2 regions of the Cellulosimicrobium sp. MI9406 genome follow, and region 2 is predicted to be linked to the other one. Evidence: riboswitches for the same ligand, from Rfam matches in the RefSeq annotation. Region 2 holds a riboswitch; the other holds the start of a gene.

Region 1 (11,872 bases), on a different contig from region 2:
GTGCTGCCAGACCCGGTTGCGACGGAGGCCGCTGCGCTCGCGGAGGACACCCGCATCGGCGAGCTGGCTCAGCGCTCGCTGGGCGGTGACGTCACTGAACCCGAGGTGGTCGCGGAGGAACGCCGCGTTGATCACCGGATGGGCCACGAGGTGCGGCACGACGCTCCAGGCGGAGGCCTGGGGCCGCAGCCCGGAAAGCTGTTCCCGCGCTGTGGCGACCTGTCGTGCGAGGTCGTCGACGAGCCGCGCTCCGGCCGTCGCGGCGAACCGGCTCGCGCGGGAGAGCTGCTCGACGATCGGCCAGGCGTCACCGGCGCGGAACGCGGTGAGCGCGTCGAAGTAGGCCTCGGTGTCGATGAGGAGGCCCGCGGAGACCGGGGCGATGGTGTTCCGTGTGAGGCCCTTCGAGCGCAGCATGGCGTGCACGAGGGCCCGGCCGGTGCGACCGTTGCCGTCCGTGAACGGGTGGATCGTCTCGAGCTGCGCGTGCGCGACGGCGGTCTGGACGAGGACGGGAAGGTCCTCCCGGCGGACGAAGGCCATCAGGTCCGCCATCGCTCCAGGGACGAGCTCGGGCTGGGGCCCGACGTGGGTCGCGCCTCTCGGGCTGATGCTCGACGAGCCGACCCAGACCAGAGTGCCTCGGTAGCGCCCCGCGTGCTCCTCCCATCCGGGCTGCCCGGCGAGGAGCTCGCGGTGCATCGTGAGGATCGAGGCCTCGTCGAGCCGGTCGGCGAGGTCGATGGCGGCTTGCATGGCCCGGACGTTCGCGACGACGGTGCGTGCGTTGGTGCTCGTCGTCTGGTCGATCTCGGCGAGCGCGAGCTGCTTGGCGCCGACCGTGAGGTTCTCGATCTGCGACGAGGAAGCGGACTCGGTGCGCAGCAGGATCGAGGACATCGGACCCAGGGTGGGGTTGTCCGGCCCGAGCGTCGCGCTGGCGTACGAGTCGAAGCGTGCGAGAGCGGCGGCTGCTTCCTCGGCATCGGCGGACTGCTGCGGCGTCAGGATGGGGGAGTAGTCCGCGATGGCGGTCGGGATGGTGGACTCGTAGGGCCCCGAGCCAGCCGCCGCCTGCGCGCGCGTCGAGAGGCCGTCGTTCTCTGCTGTCCAGTAGTGGCTCACGTGAGCCACCGCTGGGACGGCGAGCGCCTGAACTGCTTCCATGACGCCACCTTACTTACAGTTTCGGCGAAACTGTAAGTAACGGGCGGCGTCAACTATCACTTGAGGGTTCCACGCTCGGTGTGTCGAACCGCACGGCCCCGGAGAGCGGTTGCGGTCGATGTCGTGCGCACGATAGATGCATCATGTATCTATGCCACGCACCACCAGCGCTTCTGCCACGGAGCAGGCGTACCGGCACGTGAAGACCCTCGTCCTCGACGGGAGCCTGCCCGGCGGGTCCATGACGAGCGAGGGCGAGATCGCCGAACAGCTCGGCGTGAGCCGCACGCCGGTCCGGGAGGCGTTCCTGCGCCTGGAGGCCGAGGGACTGCTCCGGCTCTACCCGAAGCGCGGCGCGCTCGTCGTGCCGGTCGCGCCCGGCGAGGCCGACGACGTCCTCGACGCGCGCCTGCTCGTCGAGACGCACGCCGCCCAGTCCGTCGTCCGCCTGCCCGACACCGAGCTCGCCAGCCTCGTCGCGCTCCTGCGCGACCTCGTCACCGCCCAGGAGGCCGCCGTCGCCGACGGGGACGTCGCCGAGTACGCGACCCTCGACGCGCGGTTCCACCAGGAGATCGTCGCGGCCGGGGGCAACGCGCTGCTCACCACGTTCTTCGTGAGCCTGCGCGAGCGCCAGCAGCGGATGGTCGCGCACAGCGTCCGGTGGGACCCGGGCCGTGCGACGACGTTCGTCGCCGGGCACCGCGCGCTCGTCGACGCGCTCGAGGTGCGCGACACCCGCACCTACAAGCGCCGCGTCCAGCGCCACCTCGAGGACGCGAGGGCCGGCCTGTGAGCGCGGCTGCCTCGGACCCCACGAGCGAGGCCTCCGCGCCGGGGGCGAGCGCCGCCGTCGGACCGCGGGCGTGGCTCGCCGTCGCGGCGGTGATGTTCGCCGTCGCGTGGGGCGGCAACGAGTTCACGCCCCTGCTCGTCATGTACCGCGAGGTCGGGCACTTCTCCGCGGTGACCGTCGACGCGCTGCTCGCCGCGTATGTGCTCGGGATCGTCCCCGCGCTCCTGCTCGGCGGACCGCTCTCCGACCGGTACGGGCGCCGCCCGCTGCTCCTGCCCGCCGCGCCGATCGCGCTGGCGGGGTCGCTCGTGCTCGCGGCGGGGGAGTCGTCCGCCGCGCTGCTCGCGACGGGCCGCGTCCTGTGCGGCGTCGCGCTGGGCCTCGTCATGGCCGTCGGCACCACCTGGGTCAAGGAGCTCAGCGATGCGGCCGCCCGCGCGTCCGGCGTGCCCGACGGCGGCTCCGGCGCCCGCCGCGCGGGCCTCGCCCTCACGCTGGGCTTCCTCGTCGGCGCCGGCGTCGCCGCGGTGCTCGCCCAGTGGGCGCCCTGGCCCACGCACACCGCCTACCTGCTGCACGCGGCGCTCGCCGTCGCGACCGGCGTCTGGCTGCTCGGCGTCCCGGAGACGCGCGTCGTGCCCGACGGCGGGACCCGGGGCCGGCTGCGCGACGACCTGCGCGTGCCGGCGGTCGCGCACCGGCGGTTCCTGCGCGTCGTCGTGCCCGTGGCGCCCTGGGTGTTCGGGTGCGCCGGCAGCGCCTACGCCGTGCTGCCCGGCCTCGTGTCCGCCAGCGCGGGCAGCGCGCCCATCGCGTTCTCCGGGCTCATGACCGTGCTCGGCCTCGGCTGCGGGGTCGGCATCCAGGTGCTCGGCCGCCTCATCGACACCCGGCACAGCGCGCGGGCGTCCGTCGTGGCGATGTCCATCGTCGTCGTCGGCATGGGCTTCGGCGCCTACGCCTCGGCGCGGCTCGACCTCCCGACGGCGCTCGTCGCCGCCATGGTCCTCGGGGCCGGCTACGGGCTCGCGCTCGTCGCCGGGCTCAGCGAGGTCCAGCGCATCGCGACGCCCGACGACCTCGCCGGCCTGACGGCCGTCTACTACTCGCTCACCTACATCGGGTTCTGCGTGCCCGTGGCGCTCGCGGCGCTGTCCGTGCGGTGGACGTACGCGCAGATGTTCCTCGGCGGCCTGGTCATCGCCGCGGTCTGCCTGGTGATCGTCGCGACCGCGTGGCGCGCGCACCTGCCGACGGGGGAGCAGGACGCCGCGGCGACCTCCGGCGAGACCGACCGCACAGCCCCGACCGGGGCAAACGGTGCGCTGGAGGCGTCACGGATGGGGTAGAGTATCCGAGGCTTCACGGGGTCCGATCCGGTCGGATCTGGCTCGGTGATCCAGCCACGGGCTGTGGCGCAGCTTGGTAGCGCACTTGACTGGGGGTCAAGGGGTCGCAGGTTCAAATCCTGTCAGCCCGACACACGAAGAGGGACCGGCACCTGCCGGTCCCTCTTCTCGTCGTGCCGTGACCGGACCCGATGGCCGCTTGCTAGGGTGGCCGCGACATGCACCTCATGGCCGCACTCCGTTCGCTGCTCGCCGGGCGCCGGCGAGGGCTTTCGGGTGCCCTGCTGATCGCTGCGCTGCTTCTCGGCATCGTGACGATGCACGCGATGAGCGGGTCGTCGACGGCTCACGTCGGGCCTGCGGCGGTCATCGCCGAGACGATCCATCCTGCGGCCGCTCCGGCGGCCGACGACGGCCCCGGGCACCACGAGCAGGGTGGCTGCCTCGACTGCGGCGGGCACGAGATGGCGTCGGCCATGTGCCTCATGGTGCTGGTCGTGCTGCTCGCCCTCGTGCGCCCCGGGCGCGGCCTCCTCGCACGCCTCACCCCCGTCTGGTCCCGCCTCGTCGAACCGGGGCGCGCTCAGCCCTTCGTCGGCCTCGCGCCGTCGCTGCACCTTCTCGGCATCTCTCGGACGTAGGAGCCGCACGCCGTCGACGCGCCCTGCGTCGACCGATACGCCCCGCACCGGGGCGCGTGTGGTTCCTGAGTACCGAGACGAGAGGTCTTTCCCATGAAGTTCAAGAGTGTGCTGGTGCCGGCGATCGCGCTGGTGACCGTCGCGAGCCTGGCGGCGTGCTCGACCGACGACGAGCCCGGGAGCGGGGCGGCGCCGTCGTCCGCCACGACCGGGGCCGAGGAGCAGGACGGCACGGCGGAGGGCGGCACGTTCAACGACCAGGACGTGATGTTCGCCCAGATGATGATCCCGCACCACGAGCAGGCGATCGAGATGTCCGACGTCATCCTGGCCAAGGAGGGCGTCGACCCTGAGGTCACGGACCTGGCGAACCAGATCAAGGACGCCCAGGGTCCGGAGATCGAGCAGCTGACCACGTGGCTCGAGGAGTGGGGCTCCCCGATGGAGGAGTCCGGCGCCATGGACCACGAGGCGATGGGCCACGGGTCCATGGACGGGATGATGAGCGAGGAGGACATGCAGGCCCTGGACGCCGCACAGGGCGCGGAGGCGGGGCAGCTGTTCCTCGAGCAGATGATCGTCCACCACGAGGGTGCCGTCGAGATGGCGCAGACCCAGGTCGACGAGGGCGAGAACGCGGACGCGGTCGCGATGGCGCAGGAGATCGTCGAGACCCAGCAGGCCGAGATCTCCACCATGGAAGACCTGCTCGCCTCGAGCTGATCCCGCCCCGCGGGGCGTGCGCGCTGTCGCACGCGTCTGACGTGCGCGCGCCCCGCGGGCCCAGGCCGAAGGACCCCACACCGTGCTCAACCCTGCCCTCACGAGGCGGGTGACCGGGTGGGCCGCAGCGGGATCCGTGCTGCTGCTGGCCGCCTGCACCCCGACTCCACCACCGACACCCGACGCGACGACGCTCGCGTCCCAGGACCTGCCCGACTTCGGGCACGTGCACGACGTCCAGGTCGTGCGCGACGACCACTCCCTCCTCATCGCCACCCACACCGGGGTCTGGACCCTAGGCGACCCGTTCCAGGACGACCCCGGGCCGGTCGAGCGGGTCGGCACGGGCCGCCAGGACACGATGGGCATGACCCTCGCCGTCGACGGCACCGTGTACGCCTCGGGCCACCCTGCGCCCGGGGAGCAGCCGGAGCTCGAGAAGCCCAACCTCGGGCTGATCCGCAGCACCGACGGCGCCGCGACGTGGGATCCCGTCTCCCTCACCGGGGAGGTCGACTTCCACGCCCTGAGCACCGCGAGCACCGGCGACGGCACCGTCCGCGTCGTCGGGCTGGACTCGGGGACCTCCACCGTGCTCGTCAGCGACGACTCGGGCGAGACGTGGTCGCGGGGCGCGACCGTGGAGGCCCGGGACCTGCACCTCCTGGATGCGGACCCGGACACGGTCGTCGCGACCACGCCCACCGGCCTGCAGCTCAGCCGCGACGCCGGCCGGAGCTTCGCCCCCGACCGGGCGGCGCCCGCCCTCGTGCTCGTCGACGACGAGCGGGGCGGAGCGCTGATCGGGATCGACGCCCGGGGCGTCGTCTGGACCGGCACGCCCGGCACCGAGAGCTGGGACAGCCACGGCACCGCGCCCGAGGGCGTGCAGGCCATGACCTACGTGCCCGACGACAGCCCCGGCAACCAGCCGTGGATCCTCGTCGCCACGGAGACCGGCCTGTTCACCAGCCGCGACCTCGGTGCGAGCTGGGACGCGGCGCTCGGCGCCGACCGCGGGTGAGACGTCGCCCGCAGCCTCATGCTCCTCGCGGAACGGTCCGCGAGGGATCCCGGAGGGTGCCGAGCCCCGTCAGCTCCGGGAGCACACCATCGACCACCACGACAGGGGCGGGGGAACCACTCAGGCGAGCACCGCGGTGCTCTCGGGGTGAAGCCGGGCCGCAACCACCGGTCCGGCCGGGTCACTCTCCGACCCGAACCCGACAGCTCACCCCGTAGGCACGAAGGAGACCACCATGAACGCAAGAAACGCGGGACGCCACCGTGCGTCCCACCGACCGATCACGCCGCTGACCTCGATAGCCCGCACGGCGCAGGAGGGGACGGCGAACGCCGCCCGCAAGGGCGTCCTCCTGGCCGCCGGGTCGGGGCTGCTGGTCTCGGGGTTCGCGGCGCCTGCCAGCGCCGCGCCGAGCACGGAGCCGCAGGCCGTGTCCGGGGTCGACCTCAGCGCGCTGACCGAGCAGGCCCGCCAGGCGCTCAGCGCCGCACCGGCGGTGACCGTCTCCGCCGACGCGTCGTTCGCGATCGAGCAGGCACCGGTGACCGTCACTCCCGCCCCGGAACCGGAGCCGGAACCCGAGCCGGAGCCGGAGCGTCAGGAGCGTCCGTCCCGGAGCGAGGAACGGACGAGCACCTCGGCGGAGCAAGGTGCCACGGAGGAGGCCTCGGCTCCCGTCGCGGTGCCGTCGTCGGCGGCGGGCTCGGCCGTGGTCAGCATCGCGGCGCGCTACCTCGGCGTGCCGTACCTGTGGGGCGGGACGACCCCGGACGGGTTCGACTGCTCCGGCTTCACGTCCTACGTCTACGCCCAGGTCGGCATCGACCTGCCCCGGACTTCGTCCCAGCAGCGGTACGCGGGGACGGTGATCTCCCGAGACCAGGCGCAACCCGGTGACCTGATCTGGAGCCCGGGGCACATCGGCATCTACGTCGGGGACAACCAGCAGATCGAGGCTCCGTCGCCGGGCAAGACCGTCCGGTACGGGGAGATCTGGCAGTCCAACCCCACCTTCATCCGGGTGGGCTGACCGCAGGAGGGCCCCACCCGGAGGGTGGGGCCCTCCCTCGACCGATATACCCTTGCGGGGTATCGCTTGCGGGCGCCGGTCCCGTCGGCACGACAGGAAGAAGGACAGGCATGGCGTCCCGGGGACATCGCGGCGAGCACGGGCCGACGGCGGTCCGCCACCAGGCCCGCCGCCAGGTGCGGCACCAGGGCATCGACGCGTGACGGCGACCACCTCGACCGACGAGACGACCCCCACTGACGAGCGGGGACGTCGTCCCCGCCCAGGGCGCACGGTGCCCGGCATCACGGCGTGCGGGCTGTGCGCGGGGGAGACGCTGGCCGCGACCGACACCCGTCCGGGCGGGCAGCTCGAGCGTCTGCGCCGGATCGCCGAGAGCGGGGACGCGCGCCTGACGGTCGTGGACTGCCTCGACGCGTGCGAGCGCGGGGACGTCGTCGTGGTGCGGCCGGTGCCCGCCGCGCGCGCCGCCGGCCCCGCCTGGTTCGAGCAGCTGGCGGGCGACGAGCTCACCGCCGCCCTGCACTCCTGGATCCGCGCGGGCGGGCCGGGCCTCGCGCCCCTGCCCGACCAGCTGGCGCCGCGAGTGATCTCGACCCAGGCCGAGGTACCACCGCCCCCGGACGTCGCTGCCGCGGGGTGAGGGCCCCGTCACCTACGCTCGGGGCATGCCGACCGTCCTGCTCGTCCGTCATGGCCGCACCACCGCGAACGCGAGCGGCATCCTCGCCGGGCGGGCCGACGGCGTCGCGCTGGACGCCGTCGGGCGCGACCAGGCGGCCCGAGCGGCCGAGCGTGTCGCGGGCGTGCCGCTCGCGCGGGTCGTCACCAGCCCGCTGGAGCGGTGCCGGCAGACCGCGAAAGCCGTGCTCGACCACCAGGCGGACGACCTGGAGACGGTCACCGAGCACGGGATCACCGAGTGCGACTACGGGCAGTGGCAGGGTCGTGCGCTGAAGGACCTCGCCCAGGAGCCGCTGTGGTCGGTCGTGCAGGCGCAGCCGTCGGCGGCCGTCTTCCCGGGCGGCGAGTCGTTGGCCGCGATGCAGGCCCGGGGCGTCGAGGCGGTCCGGCGCCACGACGCGGAGGTCGCCGCCCGTCACGGTGCGGACGCGGTGTGGGCGGCGGTCTCGCACGGCGACGTCATCAAGTCCGTGCTCGCCGACGCGCTGGGGGTGCACCTGGACCTCTTCCAGCGCATCGTCGTCGGCCCGGCGTCGATCTCCGTGGTCCGGTACGGGCCGCACCGCCCGGAGGTCGTGGCGGTGAACACCGACGCGGGCGACCTCTCCTGGCTGCGCAGCGCGGCGCCCGCCGGCGACGCGCCGGTAGGCGGCGGCGCCGGGCCGGGCCAGGCCGACGCCGCGCGGTAGCCGGGCAGGCGTCCGACCCGTGGCCGTCCCGTGCGGACGGGCCGTGCGCTCGTAGAGTGAGGTCATGCCCACTCTCGTCCACGAGTACGACTGGCCGGACCGCGTCGTCGTGGGGACCGTCGGGTCGCCCGGCTCCCGCACGTTCTACCTGCAGGCGCGCGAAGGCACGCGGACGACGAGCGTCGTGCTCGAGAAGGAGCAGTCCGCCGTCCTGGCGGACACGATCCAGCGCCTGCTGGACGAGCTCATGGAGGAGCCCGACAACCGGTACAGCGTCCCCGCCGACGTCCCGGCCGAGCTCGTCGACGACGACCCGCTGGACCTCCCGGTCGAGGAGGAGTTCCGCACGGGCGCGATGCGCCTCACCTGGGACCCGCGCACGGCGCAGGTCATCGTCGAGGCGTTCCCGCTCGTGGACGACGACGACCTCGACCCCGAGGCGGACGAGCCGGAGCCCGCCGAGTCGCTCCTCGTCAAGATGCCCGTGGGGACGGCCCGCGCGTTCGCGCAGCGCACGCGCGCCGTCGTGAGCGCGGGCCGCCCCCCGTGCCCGCTGTGCGGCCGGCCGGTCGACCCCGACGGGCACGAGTGCGCGCTGCCCGGCGAGGCGTGACGACCCCGCGCGACGACGCCGCCGCGCCGTCCGACGTCGACCCCGCCGGCCCGCCGCCCGGCCTCGGCCCTGCGATCCCGCCATCCGGTCTCGACCCCGCCGACACCCCGCTCGACGCCGCCCTGACCGAGGCGCCGCTCGACGTCGTCGGGCGGATCCGCGTTGCGTCGAACGCGACGTTCCTCGCCCGGCTGGGCGACGTCTCGGTCGTGTACAAGCCGGTCGCGGGCGAGAAGCCGCTGTGGGACTTCCCGGACGGCACGCTCGCGGGTCGCGAGGTCGCCGCGTACCTCGTCTCGGAGGTGTTCGGCGGGGGAGTCGTGCCGCGCACGTGGCTGCGCGACGGGCCGCTCGGCCCGGGCATGGTGCAGCTCTGGCAGGACGTCGACGCGGCGCAGTCGCCGGTCGACGTCGTGCCCACCGACGAGGTGCCGCGTGACGGCGTGCGGACGGTGCTGGAGGGCGTCGACGAGGACGACCGCCCGGTGAGCGTCGTGCACGAGGACTCGCCGGCGCTGCGGCGCATGGCGGTGCTCGACGCCGTCGTCAACAACGCCGACCGCAAGGGCGGACACGTGCTGCCGCTGGCGGACGGGCGGCGCCTCGGCGTCGACCACGGCGTCACCTTCCACGTCGAGCCCAAGCTCCGCACCGTGCTCTGGGGCTGGCTCGGCGAGCCCCTCGCCGACGACGAGCTCGCGGGCGTCGAGCGCGTGCGCGCGGGCCTCGACGGCGACCTCGCCCACCGCCTGCGCGGTCTCCTCGCGCCCGACGAGGTGGCCGCCCTCGCGGAGCGCTGCGACCGGCTGCTGCGCACGGCACGGTTCCCCGCACCGGAGGGCGACATGCCCGCCGTCCCGTGGCCGCTGTTCTGACGCGTCGCCGCGGCTGACCCGTCGACGGCGCCGCGCCCGACGTCCGCCGGTCCCGACCCCGTGCGTAGACTCGCGCGATGAGCCTTCTTGCCGCCGAGCACGCTCTCCAGGCAGCCCAGCGCGCGGGCGACGCCGCCGCGCTCGACGCGCTGCTGCACCCGCGGTGCGTCGGCGCCGGTCCGGACGGGTCGGTCTTCTCCAAGGAGGACGACCTCGCGAGCCACCGCTCGGGCGCGCTGCGGATCACGCGGCTCGAGGAGGAGTCGCTCGTCGTCCAGGAGGACGGCCCGAGCGGGACGACCCGGCTCGTCGCCGCCGTGGACGCGGTCCAGGACGGGACCGCGCTGTCCGCGCGGCTGGTCTACACGCGCCTGTGGGTGCGCGCGGACGGCGCGTGGCAGGTCCTGGCCGCGACCCTCGCCCCGGCCCCGGAGCCCGTCTGACCGGGCTCGCCCGGCCGGGCCCGCCTGACCGAGCCGCTCGCGCCGAGCCCGCTCGGACCGCGGCGGCTGCACCGGCCCGGCGGCCCGGCCGGCTCAGCGGCCGTGCGGGTCGGACGCGTTGAGGGTCCGCACGACGTCGTCGTAGTCGCCGCGCGCCTCGCCGAACCGGAGGAACTTCACGCGCTCGACGAGGATCTCGTGCGCCGCGGGCTGCGCGCGCAGCAGGTCGACGACCTCGGCGACGAACTCGTCGAGCGGCATGGCGATCGCGCTCTCGCGCTGACCCGGCATGAGATCCGTCGCCACCGACGGCGGGACGAGCTCGACGACGTCGACGCTCGTGTCGGCGAGCTGGAGCCGCAGCGCCTCGCTGAGCATGTGGATCGCGGCCTTCGACGCGTCGTACGTCGGCGTGGCCGCGAGCGGAGCGAACGCCAGCCCGGACGACACGGTGACGATCGTCGCGCGCGGCCGGGTCTGCAGGTGCTCGACGAACGCGCCGACGAGCCGGATCGGGCCGAGCACGTTGGTCGTGACGATCTGCTCCGCGGTGTCGAGGAAGCCCTCGGGGTGGTGCCAGTCCTCGGTGCGCATGATGCCGGCCATGGTGACGAGCGTGTCGAGGTCGGGGTGGCGGTCGAGGACCTCCTTCGCGGCCGTGGCGATGCTCTCGGGGTCGGTGGTGTCGATGCGCACGGTGTCGAGGCCGGGGTGCTCGACGGCGATCCGCTCCAGGAGCTCGGTGCGGCGCCCGCCGACGACGACGGTGCTGCCCTGCTCGTGCAGCGCGACCGCGAGCGCCAGCCCGATGCCGCTCGTCGCGCCGGGGATGAAGACGGTGCTGCTCGTGATGTCCATGCCTCGATCCTGGGCGCCGTGCGCGCGGCGCGGCAGAGTTCGGTGGACGGGGGACCGGCGATCCCTGGCACGGGCGCCGCGCACCCCGGACGATGGGCGCATGGACCGCGCCGCGCTCGCCGACTTCCTCCGCCGTCGCCGGGAGGCGCTGCAGCCGGGCGACGTGGGGCTCCCGCCCGGGCTGCGCCGTCGGGCACCGGGCCTGCGCCGCGAGGAGGTGGCGCAGCTCGCGCTCATGTCGACGGACTACTACACGCGTCTCGAGCAGCAGCGCGGGCCGCAGCCGAGCACGCAGATGCTCGCGTCGATCGCGCGGGCCCTGCGCCTGTCCGACGACGAGCGCGACTATCTCTACCGGGTCGCCGGCCACGGGGTGCCCGACCGGGCGACCGATCCCGGGCACGTGGCTCCCGCGCTGCAACGCGTGCTCGACCGCCTGGACGACACCCCGGCGCTGATCCTCGACCCGCTCGCGCAGACGCTGGCGCAGAACGACCTGGCGCGCGCGCTCTACGGCGACGCGTCGGCGTACTCGGGGTGGGACCGCAGCGAGATCTACCGGTGGTTCGCCCACCCGGCGACGGCGCGGGCGATCTACCCGGCGGACGACCGGGACCGGCAGGGCCGCGCGCTCGTCGCGAGCCTGCGCTCGGCCGTGGCGGTGCTGGGCGCGTCGTCGCGCGCGGGCGAGCTGGTGCGGGTGCTGTCGCGCACGAGCCCGGAGTTCGTCGCGCTGTGGGACCGGCAGGAGGTGGCGCGCCGGTTCGTGGACCACAAGACGCTCGTGCACCCGGTGGTCGGGGAGATCGAGGTGGACTGCCAGGCGCTCACCACGGAGGACCAGCTCCAGGTGCTCCTCGTGCTCACGGCGGCGCCGGGCACGGAGGCGGCGGACAGGATCCGCCTGCTCGGGGTCGTGGGCACGCAGGACCTCGCGGTGCCGTCGTCCGGCCCGCAGCCCTCCTGACGCCTCAGGGGTC
Region 2 (11,872 bases):
GGACACGGCGAGAACCGCAGGATCCTGCGGCCCGGGACCTTCCGGACAGCAGTCGTCCGGAACGCCTTCTCACCCGGGTGAAAGCCCTCGTCAACCCTCGTTATCGCACATTCTCGAACCTAGGATGAGTCGCCATGCAGGGTGTGGAGCCGACCGGAGGTGGACGCATGTCCCACAGCGTCACCGACGACACGAGACGAGGTCTGCGCACCCTTCTCACCGCGTCGCCCGCGGCGCGCATCCGCGCCGCGCGGGCCGCGTTCGCCGCGCAGGGCTGGGAGGTCGCCTACCGCCGCCGGCTGCTCGTCACCGACACGGTGGTGATCGTCGTGGCCGTGCTGGTCGCCTACTTCCTGCGCTGGGACGCCGTGATCGACGAGCCCGTGAGCCGGGCCCGCGTCCCCTACGTGGTCCTGTCCGTGCTCGTGGGCGTCGCCTGGTCCGTGTCCCTCGTGGCCAGCCGGACGCGCGACCCCCGCGTCATGGGCAGCGGGCCCACCGAGTACCACCGCGTGTTCGACGCGTCGTGGCGCCTCTTCGCGGTGCTCGCCGTCCTCGCCTTCCTGCTCCGCTTCCCGGAGACCCGGGGCTACCTCGCGTTCGCGTTCCCCCTCGGCCTCGGTGGGCTGCTCGCGGGCCGGTACGCGTGGCGCCAGTGGCTCCACCGCCAGCGCGCCCACGGCGGCATGCGGTCCGCGGTGCTCGCGATCGGGCACCGCGACCAGGCCGAGCGGCTCATCCGCGACCTCAACTCCCGCGACGAGTCGGGCTACCGCGTCGTCGGCGTGTGCGTCCCGTCGGGCGGGTTCGGGGCGGGCGAGGAGATCCACGGCGTCCCGGTGCTCGGCGAGCTCCGGCACGCGGGCGAGGTCGCGACCCGGGTGGGCGCGGACGTCGTCGCGGTCTCCGGCTCGGACGCCATCACGGCCGAGGTCGTGCGCCGCCTGGGCTGGGAGCTCGAGCCGTTCGGCGTCGACCTCATGCTCACGGCGGAGCTCGCGGACGTCGCCGGCCCCCGCATCACCATCACGCCTGCCGAGAGCGTCGCGCTCCTGCACGTGGACGCGCCCCGCTTCACGGGGCCCAAGTTCGCCGTGAAGTCGGTCGTGGACTGGACGGGCGCGGCCCTCATCACGCTCGTCGCGCTGCCCGTGCTCGTCGCGGTCGCGCTCGCGGTCCGGCTCACGAGCCGCGGTCCCGTCCTCTATCGCCAGGAGCGCGTCGGGCGCAACGGCCGCACGTTCTCGATGTACAAGTTCCGCTCGATGCGCGTGGGCGCCGACCGCGAGGTCGAGCAGCTCGAGGAGCAGAACGACGGCTCCGGCCTCCTGTTCAAGATGCGCGACGACCCGCGCGTGACGCCCGTCGGCCGGGTGCTGCGCCGCTACTCGCTCGACGAGCTGCCGCAGCTCCTCAACGTCCTGCGCGGCGACATGAGCCTCGTCGGCCCGCGGCCCCCGCTGCCGCGCGAGGTCCAGAAGTACGAGAAGAAGGTCCGCCGTCGGCTCCTGGTCAAGCCGGGTCTCACGGGCCTGTGGCAGGTCGGCGGCCGGTCGGACCTGTCGTGGGAGGAGAGCGTCCGTCTCGACGTGTACTACGTGGAGAACTGGACGATGTTCGGCGACTTCCTCATCCTCGCGCGCACGGCGCGCGCGGTGTTCTCCGGCTCCGGGGCCTACTGAGGCCCGCCGGGGTGTCGGGGCGGGCAGGAGGAGGTGCGTCGTGCGGGTCTCGGTCTCGGGAGGCGGTCGCCGCGGCGTCCTGCACGCGGCCTGCCTCGCCGCCGCCGGGCACGAGGTCGTGCTCCTCGACCCGGACCCGCGCGCGCTCGCCGCGCTCCGCTCCGCGCCGAGGACCGCTGAGCCGCGGCTGCCCCGGCTCCTCGCGCTCGGCCTCGTGAGCGGGCGCCTGCGCCCGACGACCGACCGCACGGCCGTCGCCGGTGCGCGCGTGCACCTGCTCTGCGTCGGCGCCGGGGCCACGCCCGACGCCGGCGGTGCGGCGCGCGTCGCGACGCTGCGGGACGCGCTCGACGGCCTCGCCCCGCACCTCGGCCCCGGCGACCTCGTCGTCGGGCGCGCCCGCGTCCCCGCGGGCACCGCCGCGCTGCTCGCCGCGTGCCTCGCCGCGGACGGCGTCCCGGCCACGGTCGCCTGGGTGCCCGACGAGCACCGGCCGGGCCACGCCGTCGTCGACCTCCTGCACCCCGCCCGGGTCGTGCACGGCGTCCCCGCGGGCCCCGCCGGGGAGCGGGCGAACGCGATCCTCGACGTGCTCCACGCGGTCCAGCTCGCCTCGGGCGCGCCGCGCAGCGTCACCGACCTCGCGACGGCCGAGTCCCTCGGGCACGGTCACGGCGTGCCCCGCGCGCACGACGGGACGGCGCCTGGGCCGGCGGACGTGGCGTCGAGCACACCCCGGACGGCGCTCGACGCCGTCGGCGCGGCCTGACGTGCACGGACGACCCCGGCGGGCGATGCCCGACCGTGTCCGGCGCGTTACCGCGCGGTCACACGGTTCTGGCAGCATTCTCCCCATGTCCACCCCCACCTCCGTCCGTGAGGACGAGCACGCCCCCGTGCCTGCGCGCGGCGCGATCGACCGCTTCTTCAAGATCACCGAGCGCGGCTCGACGATCGGCACCGAGATCCGCGGCGGTCTCGTGACGTTCTTCGCGATGGCCTACATCATCGTGCTGAACCCGCTGATCATCGGGACCGTCCAGGACGGCACGGGCCAGTTCCTCGGCGGGGGCGCCGAGCCGGACTTCGGCAAGATCGCCGCGGCTACCGCCCTCGTCGCGGGCGTCATGACGCTCGCCATGGGCGTCTTCGCGAACTTCCCGCTCGGTCTCGCGGCCGGGCTCGGCCTCAACGCCGTCGTCGCGTACTCGATCGCGTCGCTGCCCGGGGTCACGTGGGCTGACGCGATGGGCCTCGTCGTCATCGAGGGCCTCATCATCCTCGTGCTCGTGCTCACCGGGTTCCGCGAGGCCGTCTTCCGGGCCGTGCCGCTCGAGCTGAAGACCGCCATCAGCGTCGGCATCGGCCTGTTCATCGCGCTGATCGGCCTCGTCAACGCGGGCTTCGTCACCGCGGGCAGCGGCACGCTCCTCGCGCTCGGGAACCTCGGCACGTGGCCGATCCTCGTGTTCGTCGTGGGCCTCGTGCTGACGATCGTGCTGTGGGTGCGCAAGGTCAAGGGCGCGCTGCTCGTCGCGATCCTCACGGCGACCGTGCTCGCCGTCGTGCTGGAGAACACGCTCCACATCGGCGCGAAGGCCCCCGACGGCTCGAACCCGGACGGCTTCAACCTCAACGCGCCCACGTTCGACGGCGTCGTGCAGGTCCCGGACTTCGGCCTCCTCGGCCAGTTCTCGCTCCTGGGCTCGTTCCAGAACATCGCGACCGTCACCGTGATCCTGCTGGTGTTCTCGCTCCTGCTCGCCGACTTCTTCGACTCGATGGGCACGATGGTCGCCGTCGGCGCCGAGGCGCGCCTCAACGACGCCGAGGGCGTCCCGCCGCGCTCGCGCGCGATCCTCGTCGTCGACTCGATCGCCGCGGCGGCCGGTGGTGCCGGGTCCGTGTCGTCGAACACGAGCTTCGTCGAGTCGACGACGGGCGCCGGCGAGGGCGCCCGCACGGGCCTCGCGTCGGTCGTCACGGGTGTCGCGTTCCTGCTCGCGACGTTCCTGTCGCCGCTCGTCGCCCTCGTCCCCTACGAGGCCGCGGCGCCCGCGCTCGTCTTCGTCGGGTTCCTCATGATGACGCAGATCGCGGGCATCTCCTGGAAGAACGTCGAGATCGGCATCCCCGCCTTCCTCACGATCATCGTCATGCCGTTCACCTACTCGATCGCGGACGGCATCGGGGCGGGCTTCCTCGCCTTCGTGCTCATCAAGCTCGCGCTCGGCAAGGTCCGGGCGATCCACCCGCTGATGTGGGTCGCGGCGGCGATGTTCGTCGTCTACTTCCTCCTCGGCCCCATCCGGGACGCCCTGGGCCTCTAGGCTCGGCCCATGACGAGCGCGGCGGACGAGCGGTCGGGGGAGGTGTCGGTGGACGACGCCCTCCCCGGCGCTCGTCCGTCGGCGTTCTACCGGCTGGAGAACACCGTCCAGCGGTACGACTGGGGCTCGACGTCGGCGATCCAGGACCTCCTGGGGGTGGTACCGGACGGTCGTCCGGCGGCCGAGCTGTGGATGGGGGCGCACCCGCTCGCGCCGTCGCGCGTCGTGCCCGACGGCGGCGCTCGCCCGGCCGGGACGTCGCACCCGGGCGCGGAGACGACGTCGGGCACGACGCTCGCGGACCTGGTGCGCGCGGACCCGGTGGGGGTGCTGGGCCAGCGCGTCCTCGACCAGTACGGGCCCCGGCTGCCGTACCTCCTCAAGGTGCTCGCCGCCGACCGTGCGCTCTCGCTGCAGGTCCACCCGCGCCCGCACCTCGCGCGCGCCGGGTTCAACCGCGAGAACCGGGAGGGCGTCGCGCGCGACTCGCCGCTGCGCAGCTTCCACGACGACCAGCACAAGCCCGAGATGGTCGTGGCGGTCTCCCGCTTCGAGGGCCTCTCCGGGTTCCGCCGACCCGCGCGCATCCTCGAGCTGCTCGACGGGCTCGACGGCGCGCTCGCCGGACGGATGCGCGACACCCTGCGCGCCCGCCCCACCGAGGCGGGCGTCCGGGAGGCGTTCACCCTCGCGCTCCACGCCCGCGCGGAGCCCGACGTCGCGGCCGACCTCGCGCTGACCGTCGCGTCCGTCCGCGCCCGGGCCGAGCGCGAGCCGGCGGTGCCCGCGCCGGGGGGCCGGCGCACGTCGCGCCGCGCCGACGCGACCGTCCTCGCGCTCGCGGAGCAGCACCCGGGCGACCCGGGCGCCGTCGTGTCCCTCATGCTCAACCGCGTCACCCTGGAGCCCGGGGAGTCGATGTTCGTCCCGTCGGGGCACGTGCACGCGTACCTGTCCGGGTGCGCCGTCGAGATCATGGCGAGCTCCGACAACGTGCTGCGGGCCGGGCTGACGAGCAAGCTCGTCGACGTCGACGCCCTGCTCGAGTGCGCCACGTGCACGCCCGGTCCGGCCGCGCGACCGCGGCTGGTCGACGACGGCACCGGCCTCGTCGCCTACCGCCCGCCCGTCGCGGAGTTCGCCCTCCGGGCCGGCCGGGTCGCGGGCGCGGTGCCGCTGCCCGCCGCCGGTCCGCGCGTCGTGCTGTGCCTGGACGGTGCGGTGACGCTCGCGGCCGCCCGCGCGGGCGCCGGGGCCGAGCCCGGGACGCGGCTCGTCCGCGGGCAGTCCGTGTTCGTCCCGCACGGCACGGGGGCCGTCGTCGTGGACGGCGAGGGTGACGTCGTCGTCGCCTACGTGCCCTGACCCGACCGCCGGGCAGACCGCCCTCGCGTCCTCGCCGCAGGGGCGACAGGCACCTGCCGAGGCGCTGCCCGCGCCCAGGCGTGGTGCCTCTCCGGCGCGCCCCTGGACGTGACCTGCACCTCTTTCCTTACCTAGGGTAATGAGTTAGGGTAACTATCATGCCTGCTGCGGACCTCACTGCTCCTACCCGGAACCAGTACCGGCCCGCGACGCTCGGCGGCGACCTGCGGGTCGCGCTCACCCGGATCTCCCGGCGGCTGCGTGCCCAGCGCGGCGAGGCGGACCTCCCCGAGGGGCGGTTCGGCGTCCTCACCGTCCTGCACAAGCACGGCGCCATGTCGCCCAGCGAGCTCGCGGAGCACGAGCGCGTCCGGCCGCCGTCGATGACCCGCGCCGTCAACGCTCTCGTCGAGATGGGTCTCGTCGAGAAGGGGGAGCACGCGAGCGACCGCCGTCAGGTCGTCGTGCGCCTCACGGACGCCGGCGTGCGCGAGGTCAAGGAGACGCGGCGCCGCCGGGACGCGTGGCTCACGCAGCAGCTGTCCTCCCTCACCCCTGACGAAAGAGAGACCTTGGCCCGCGCCAGTGAGCTGTTGACCCGGATCGCCGCCCGATGAGCACCACGTTCTCCTCCCTCCAGTACTACAACTACCGCGTCTGGTTCGGCGCCGCGCTCGTCGCGAACGTCGGCACCTGGATGCAGCGCGTCGCGCAGGACTGGCTCGTCCTCAGCGACCTCACCGACAACTCCGGCGTCGCCGTCGGCGTCGTCACCGCGCTGCAGTTCGCGCCCGTGCTCGCCCTGTCCGCGTGGGCGGGCCTGCTCGCCGACCGGCTGCCACGCCGTCGGCTCCTCATGGCCACCCAGGGCGCGATGGGACTGCTCGCGCTCGGTCTCGGCGCGCTCGTGCTGTCCGGGAACGTCGAGCTGTGGCACGTCTACGTGTTCGCCGGCCTGCTCGGCGTCGTCTCGGCGTTCGACAACCCCGTGCGCCAGACGTTCGTCGCCGAGATGGTGCCCGCCGACAAGCTCTCCAACGCCGTCGGGCTCAACAGCGCGTCGTTCAACGCGGCGCGCCTCGTGGGCCCGGGCGTCGCCGGGCTGCTCATCGCCGCCGTCGGTTCCGGCTGGCTGTTCATCATCAACGGCGTGACCTTCGGGGCGACCATCCTCGCGCTGCTGTACATGCGCACGCGCGAGCTCCACGTGCTGCCCAGCGCGCCGCGCGAGAAGGGTCAGATCCGCGAGGGCATCCGGTACGTGCGCGGACGGACGGACATCATCGTCATCATGGTGGTCGTCGGCGTCGTGTCGACGTTCGGGCTCAACTTCCAGCTCACGTCCGCGATGATGGCGAAGGTCGAGTTCGGCATGGGGCCGGGGGAGTACGGGATCCTCGGGTCCATCCTCGCGATCGGGTCGCTCACCGGGGCCCTGCTCGCCGCGCGCCGGGAGCGCCCGCGCGTCCGGCTCGTCATCGGGTCCGCGTTCGGGTTCGCCGTCGCCACGGGGGTCATGGCGCTCATGCCCACGTACGCGAGCTTCGCCGTCGCGTGCATCCCCGTGGGGCTCGCGTCGCTCACCATGATGACCGCAGCCAACTCGACCATCCAGATGTCCGTGGACCCCGTCATGCGCGGGCGCGTCATGTCGCTCTACATGATCGTGTTCCTCGGTGCGACGCCCGTCGGCTCCCCGCTCGTCGGCTGGATCGCCGAGGCGTGGGGCCCGCGCTGGGCGATCGGCGTCGGGTCGATCACCGCCGCGCTCGTCGCGGTGGGCGCCGCCGTCTGGGCCGTGCGCAACTGGCACCTCGAGGTCCGGTACCGCGTCCTGCAGCGCCCGCACCTCGTGGTGCGCTACCTCGACGCCGGGACCCCGACCGACCGCTCCGCACGCGCCGAGGCGCGGCGGCGGATCGAGGCCGAGGACGCGCAGGAGGCCGCCCGGGCGGCCTGACGCCGCCACTCCCGCCCGAGCCACGAGGCCGGTGCCGCCCCGGTCTCCCGGGCGGCACCGGCCTCGTGCTGGGCGCGGACCTCGGGCGCGCTCGTCAGCCGAGGTGGTCGACGACGTGGTCCACGCACGCGGTGAGGGCGCGGACGTCGTCGGGCTCGATCGCCGGGAACATGGCGACGCGCAGCTGGTTGCGGCCGAGCTTGCGGTACGGGAAGACGTCGAGCACGCCGTTCTCGCGCAGCGCGGCGACGACGGTCGTCGCGTCGATCGCGTCGTCCAGGTCGATCGTGCCGACGACCGTCGACCGCTCCGCCGGGTTCGCGACGAAGGGCGTCGCCCACTCGCGCGAGTCCGCCCACCCGTAGAGGTGCGCGGCCGACTCGGCGGACCGGGCGGCGGCCCACTCCAGGCCCCCGTTGCCCAGGAGCCACTCCACCTGCTCCGCGAGCATGACGAGCGTCGCGATCGCGGGCGTGTTGAGCGTCTGGTCCTGGCGCGAGTTCGCCGCGGCCGTGCGCAGCGACAGCGACTCCGGGAGCCAGCGGGTGCCGCTGCTCTCGACCTCGTCCGCGCGCGCGAGCGCGTCGGGCGAGCACAGCGCGAGCCACAGGCCGCCGTCCGACCCGAAGACCTTCTGCGGCGCGAAGTAGTAGACGTCGGTCTCCGCGACGTCCACGGGGATCGCGCCCGCGCCGGACGTGGCGTCCACGAGCGTGAGCGCGCCGCGCTCGCGCGAGCCGGGGACGCGGCGCACGGGCGCCATCGCGCCGGTCGAGGTCTCGTTGTGCGGCCACGCGTGCACGTCGACGTCGTCGGCGGGCTCCGGGAGCGCGACGGTCCCCGCAGGGGCCGAGATCACCTGGGACGGCTCCAGGAAGGGTGCGGCGGTCGTCGCGGCGGCGAACTTCGCGCCGAACTCGCCGAACGCTGCGTGCTGCGCCTTCGAGCGGACGAGGCACGCCGTCGCGACGTCCCAGAACGTCGTGGAGCCGCCGTTGCCGAGCACGACCTCGTAGCCGTCGGGCAGCGCGAACAGCGTGGCGAGGCCCTCGCGCGTGCGGCGCACGAGCGACCGGACGGGCGCCTGCCGGTGGGACGTCCCCAGCAGGGAGGTGCCGGCGTCGGACAGCGCCCGGACCTGCGCGGCGCGGACCTTGGAGGGCCCGGACCCGAAGCGGCCGTCGGCCGGCAGGAGGTCCGAGGGGATCGTGATCGAGGTGTTCGCGAGATCGGGCACGGCGTCACCCTACGCGCGCGCGGCGCACCCCGGGAGCCTCGTCCACAGGCCGTGCGTCACCGCAGGGTCCGCGCCGGGGCCCGCGGGGAGGCGCGGGCCACCAGGCACCACGGGTGCCTCTGGACGACACCGCGGTCGGGTCACGGGCTCGCCATAGACTGACCCCCAGCGGCCCGCCGGTGCGGGCAGGCGCCCCGTGGAGCGACGACCGGGCGCCCCGAGCCGACGAGCGACTGGGAGCGTGACGTGACCGATCTGATCGATACCACCGAGATGTATCTGAAGACGATCTACGAGCTCGTGGAGGAGGGCATCGTCCCGCTGCGCGCGCGCATCGCGGAGCGCCTCGGCCACTCGGGGCCCACGGTGTCGCAGACGGTCGCGCGCATGGAGCGCGACGGGCTCGTCGTCGTCACGGGGGACCGCCACCTCGAGCTCACGCCCGCGGGCCACGAGAAGGCGACGCGCGTCATGCGCAAGCACCGGCTCGCCGAGCGGCTCCTCACGGACGTCATCAAGCTCGACTGGGAGTACGTGCACACCGAGGCGTGCCGCTGGGAGCACGTGATGAGCGAGCTCGTCGAGGAGCGGCTCCTCGGGCTGCTCGACCACCCGCACTTCGACCCGTACGGCAACCCCATCCCGGGCCTGCCGGAGCTCGGGGAGCAGCTCGAGGAGGTCGACTTCCTCGACGGCGTCGTGTCGCTCCCCGTCCACCTCGCCCAGCACGGTCTCGGCGGCGGCGAGGTGCGCGTCGTGCTCCAGCGGATCGCCGAGCCGGTCCAGGTCGACGTCGAGCTCCTCGCGCGGTTCGCCCAGGCCGGGGTGCTGCCGCGCCGCACGCTCGTGGTGCGCCCGGCGCCGGCCGGCGGGGTCACCGTGCAGGGAGAGGGTGCGCCGGTCGTCCTCGACCTGCCCGACGACGTCGCGCGCCACCTCTTCGTCGCCCGCGGATAGCCGCCCGTTCACCGGGGGAAACGCCGTGACCTGCGGCGATGCGAGGGGCCGTGTTCCGTCGTAATGGGAACGTGACTTTTGCCGAGGGGTCCTGTACGGTCGTCCTGCTCCGTCGGGATACCCATCTGGCGGAGACCTCGCGCGGAACGCCTAACCCTGTCACCGCGAGAGGCCCACGACGACCCGATGACAGGGACGGGGGACCCACTTCCGGGTGCTGGAGACAGCGCCCTTGGGGTGAAGCCCGACGGACTCCGGTCCGCCAGGCCGGGTGACTCTTCCACCCGAACCCGACAGCTGACCTCGCAGGCGTCCAGGAGAGGCAACAGTGACCGTGAGCACGACTCGCGCCCGCCACCGCGCGGCGCGGCGTCCCGTGACGCCACTCAGCACCATCGCCCAGGCCGCATCGGACCAGATGTCGAGCGTCGGTCGTCGTACCGCCGTCGTCGCCGCGTCCTCCGGCCTCATCGTCTCGATGATCGGCGCCGCCGCCCCCGCGACGGCCGCCCCGGTCGACAACGAGTCCGGCAAGCTCAACGCCGTCGACCTCAGCGCCCTCACCGCGCAGGCCCGCCAGGCCCTCGAGGCCGCCCCAGCCGTGACCGTCGCGGCCGACGCGGCGTTCACCATCGAGGAGGCCCCGGTCACCGTGACCCCGGCCCCTGAGCCGGAGCCGGAGCCCGAGCCCGAGCCCGTCCGCACCACGCAGACGAGCCGCACGCAGGAGCGCCAGTCCACGCAGTCGTCGTCCGACGAGTCGCAGGCCTCGGCCCAGCAGGAGGCCTCCGTCGGCGCCCCGGCGTCGGCCTACGGCTCGTCGATCGTCTCGATCGCGGCCCGCTACGTGGGCGTCCCGTACGTCTACGGCGGCACCACCCCCGACGGCTTCGACTGCTCGGGCTTCACCAGCTACGTCTACGCGCAGGTCGGCATCAACCTGCCGCGCACGTCGGGCGCCCAGGGTTCGGTCGGCACCAAGGTGTCGCGCGACCAGGCGCAGCCGGGTGACCTCATCTGGACGCCGGGCCACATCGCCATCTACGCGGGCGACAACATGATGATCGACGCCCCGCGTCCCGGGAAGTCGGTCCAGTTCCGCCAGATCTGGCAGTCGAACCCCACCTTCATCCGCGTGGCCTGATCGCTCACCCGATCAGGACCCCCGCGGTCAATGCCACGAACCCCGTCCGCTCGCACTCAGCGCGAGCGGGCGGGGTTCGTGGCATTCTTGACGTGTTCGTGACTCGTGGCAGACGGACGGCCGGGCCTGGTCTCGGCTAGGTTGGTCGTCCGATGGCACCGGGCCGTCGAGAGGAGAGTCGCTCATGACCCGCACGGAATCCGTCCTCGTCGGTGTCGACGGCTCGGCGCCGAGCCTCCACGCCCTGGACTGGGCGGCGGCGTACGCGCTGCGCGTGGGGTGGCCCCTCCACATCGTGTGCACCTACTCGCTGCCGTCGTTCACGGCGGCGTCGCTCGACGGCGGCTACGCGGCCCTCGACGACTCGGCCATCCAGGAGGGCGCGCGCGCCGTCCTGGAAGAGGCTCGCGCCCGCGCCGAGGGCGCCGGGGTCCGCACGACGGCGACCGTCACGACCGGCGACGCCGCGGGGGTCCTCGTCGAGATGTCGCGCGAGCACGCGCTCGTCGTCGTCGGCACGCGGGGGCGCGGCGGCTTCACCGAGCGGCTGCTCGGCACCGTCTCCTCCGCGCTGCCCGCGCACGCGCACTGCCCGACGGTCGTCGTGCCGTACCGCGCGGGCGGGAAGGACGACGAGGGCGGCGCGCAGGAGCTGCCGCCGGTGCGGGACCTGCGCCGGATCGTCGTCGGGGTGGACGGGTCGCCGTCCGCGGAGATCGCGCTGCGGCACGCGATCCGTCAGGCCCGCGCCTGGGACGCCGAGCTCGTCGCGGTCGCCGGCGTCCCCGTCGGTGCCGGTGCGGGCCTCCTCGCGTGGCTGCCGGCGTCGATCGACCACGAGCAGGTCCTGGCCGACGTCACCGAGGGGCTGAACGTCATCATCGACCGCCACGAGGCGGAGCACCCCGGGCTGACGATCAAGCGCATCGTGCTCGACGGCACGGGTGCGGAGCTCCTCACGGAGTTCTCCACGGCGTCCGATCTCATCGTCGTGGGCTCGCGCGGGCGGGGCGGGTTCCGCGGCCTGCTGCTGGGCTCCACGAGCCAGGCCGTGCTGCACCACTCCGCGTGCCCCGTCATGGTCGTGACCAAGAAGTGCGAGGACGACGAACCGGCGGCCCAGGAGGGCTGAGCCCCCGGCACGCCGAGGCACCACGGCCCGTGGTGCCCCGGCGCGCGGTCAGCTCCGGTTGCGGT

What was found. A riboswitch is a leader RNA that binds a small molecule or an ion and turns the genes downstream of it on or off. The one in region 2 is predicted to bind cyclic di-AMP.
Region 1: it holds a riboswitch for cyclic di-AMP, as region 2 does, so the genes downstream of both, MT994_RS13545 (C40 family peptidase) here and MT994_RS15840 (C40 family peptidase) in region 2, are expected to answer to the same signal.

Annotation. Positions count from the first base shown of each region.
Region 1 is NZ_JALIZI010000006.1:319,709-331,580, reverse strand. It holds gene MT994_RS13580 (Fic family protein) at 1-1,167, opposite strand, end outside; gene MT994_RS13575 (GntR family transcriptional regulator) at 1,319-1,963, shown strand; gene MT994_RS13570 (MFS transporter) at 1,960-3,312, shown strand; tRNA gene MT994_RS13565 (tRNA-Pro) at 3,370-3,443, shown strand; gene MT994_RS13560 (hypothetical protein) at 3,540-3,953, shown strand; gene MT994_RS13555 (DUF305 domain-containing protein) at 4,047-4,676, shown strand; gene MT994_RS13550 (F510_1955 family glycosylhydrolase) at 4,759-5,700, shown strand; cyclic di-AMP (ydaO/yuaA leader) riboswitch at 5,748-5,936, shown strand; gene MT994_RS13545 (C40 family peptidase) at 5,936-6,730, shown strand; gene MT994_RS13540 (hypothetical protein) at 6,930-7,373, shown strand; gene MT994_RS13535 (histidine phosphatase family protein) at 7,399-8,103, shown strand; gene MT994_RS13530 (DUF3090 domain-containing protein) at 8,168-8,716, shown strand; gene MT994_RS13525 (SCO1664 family protein) at 8,839-9,591, shown strand; gene MT994_RS13520 (nuclear transport factor 2 family protein) at 9,669-10,034, shown strand; gene MT994_RS13515 (SDR family NAD(P)-dependent oxidoreductase) at 10,128-10,892, opposite strand; gene MT994_RS13510 (helix-turn-helix transcriptional regulator) at 10,993-11,859, shown strand; gene MT994_RS13505 (VOC family protein) at 11,864-11,872, opposite strand, start outside.
Region 2 is NZ_JALIZI010000008.1:145,824-157,695, reverse strand. It holds gene MT994_RS15880 (sugar transferase) at 168-1,682, shown strand; gene MT994_RS15875 (hypothetical protein) at 1,723-2,451, shown strand; gene MT994_RS15870 (NCS2 family permease) at 2,537-4,012, shown strand; gene manA (mannose-6-phosphate isomerase, class I) at 4,022-5,377, shown strand; gene MT994_RS15860 (MarR family transcriptional regulator) at 5,536-5,994, shown strand; gene MT994_RS15855 (MFS transporter) at 5,991-7,337, shown strand; gene serC (phosphoserine transaminase) at 7,432-8,574, opposite strand; gene MT994_RS15845 (metal-dependent transcriptional regulator) at 8,821-9,531, shown strand; cyclic di-AMP (ydaO/yuaA leader) riboswitch at 9,669-9,858, shown strand; gene MT994_RS15840 (C40 family peptidase) at 9,860-10,675, shown strand; gene MT994_RS15835 (universal stress protein) at 10,860-11,807, shown strand; gene MT994_RS15830 (ABC transporter permease) at 11,856-11,872, opposite strand, start outside.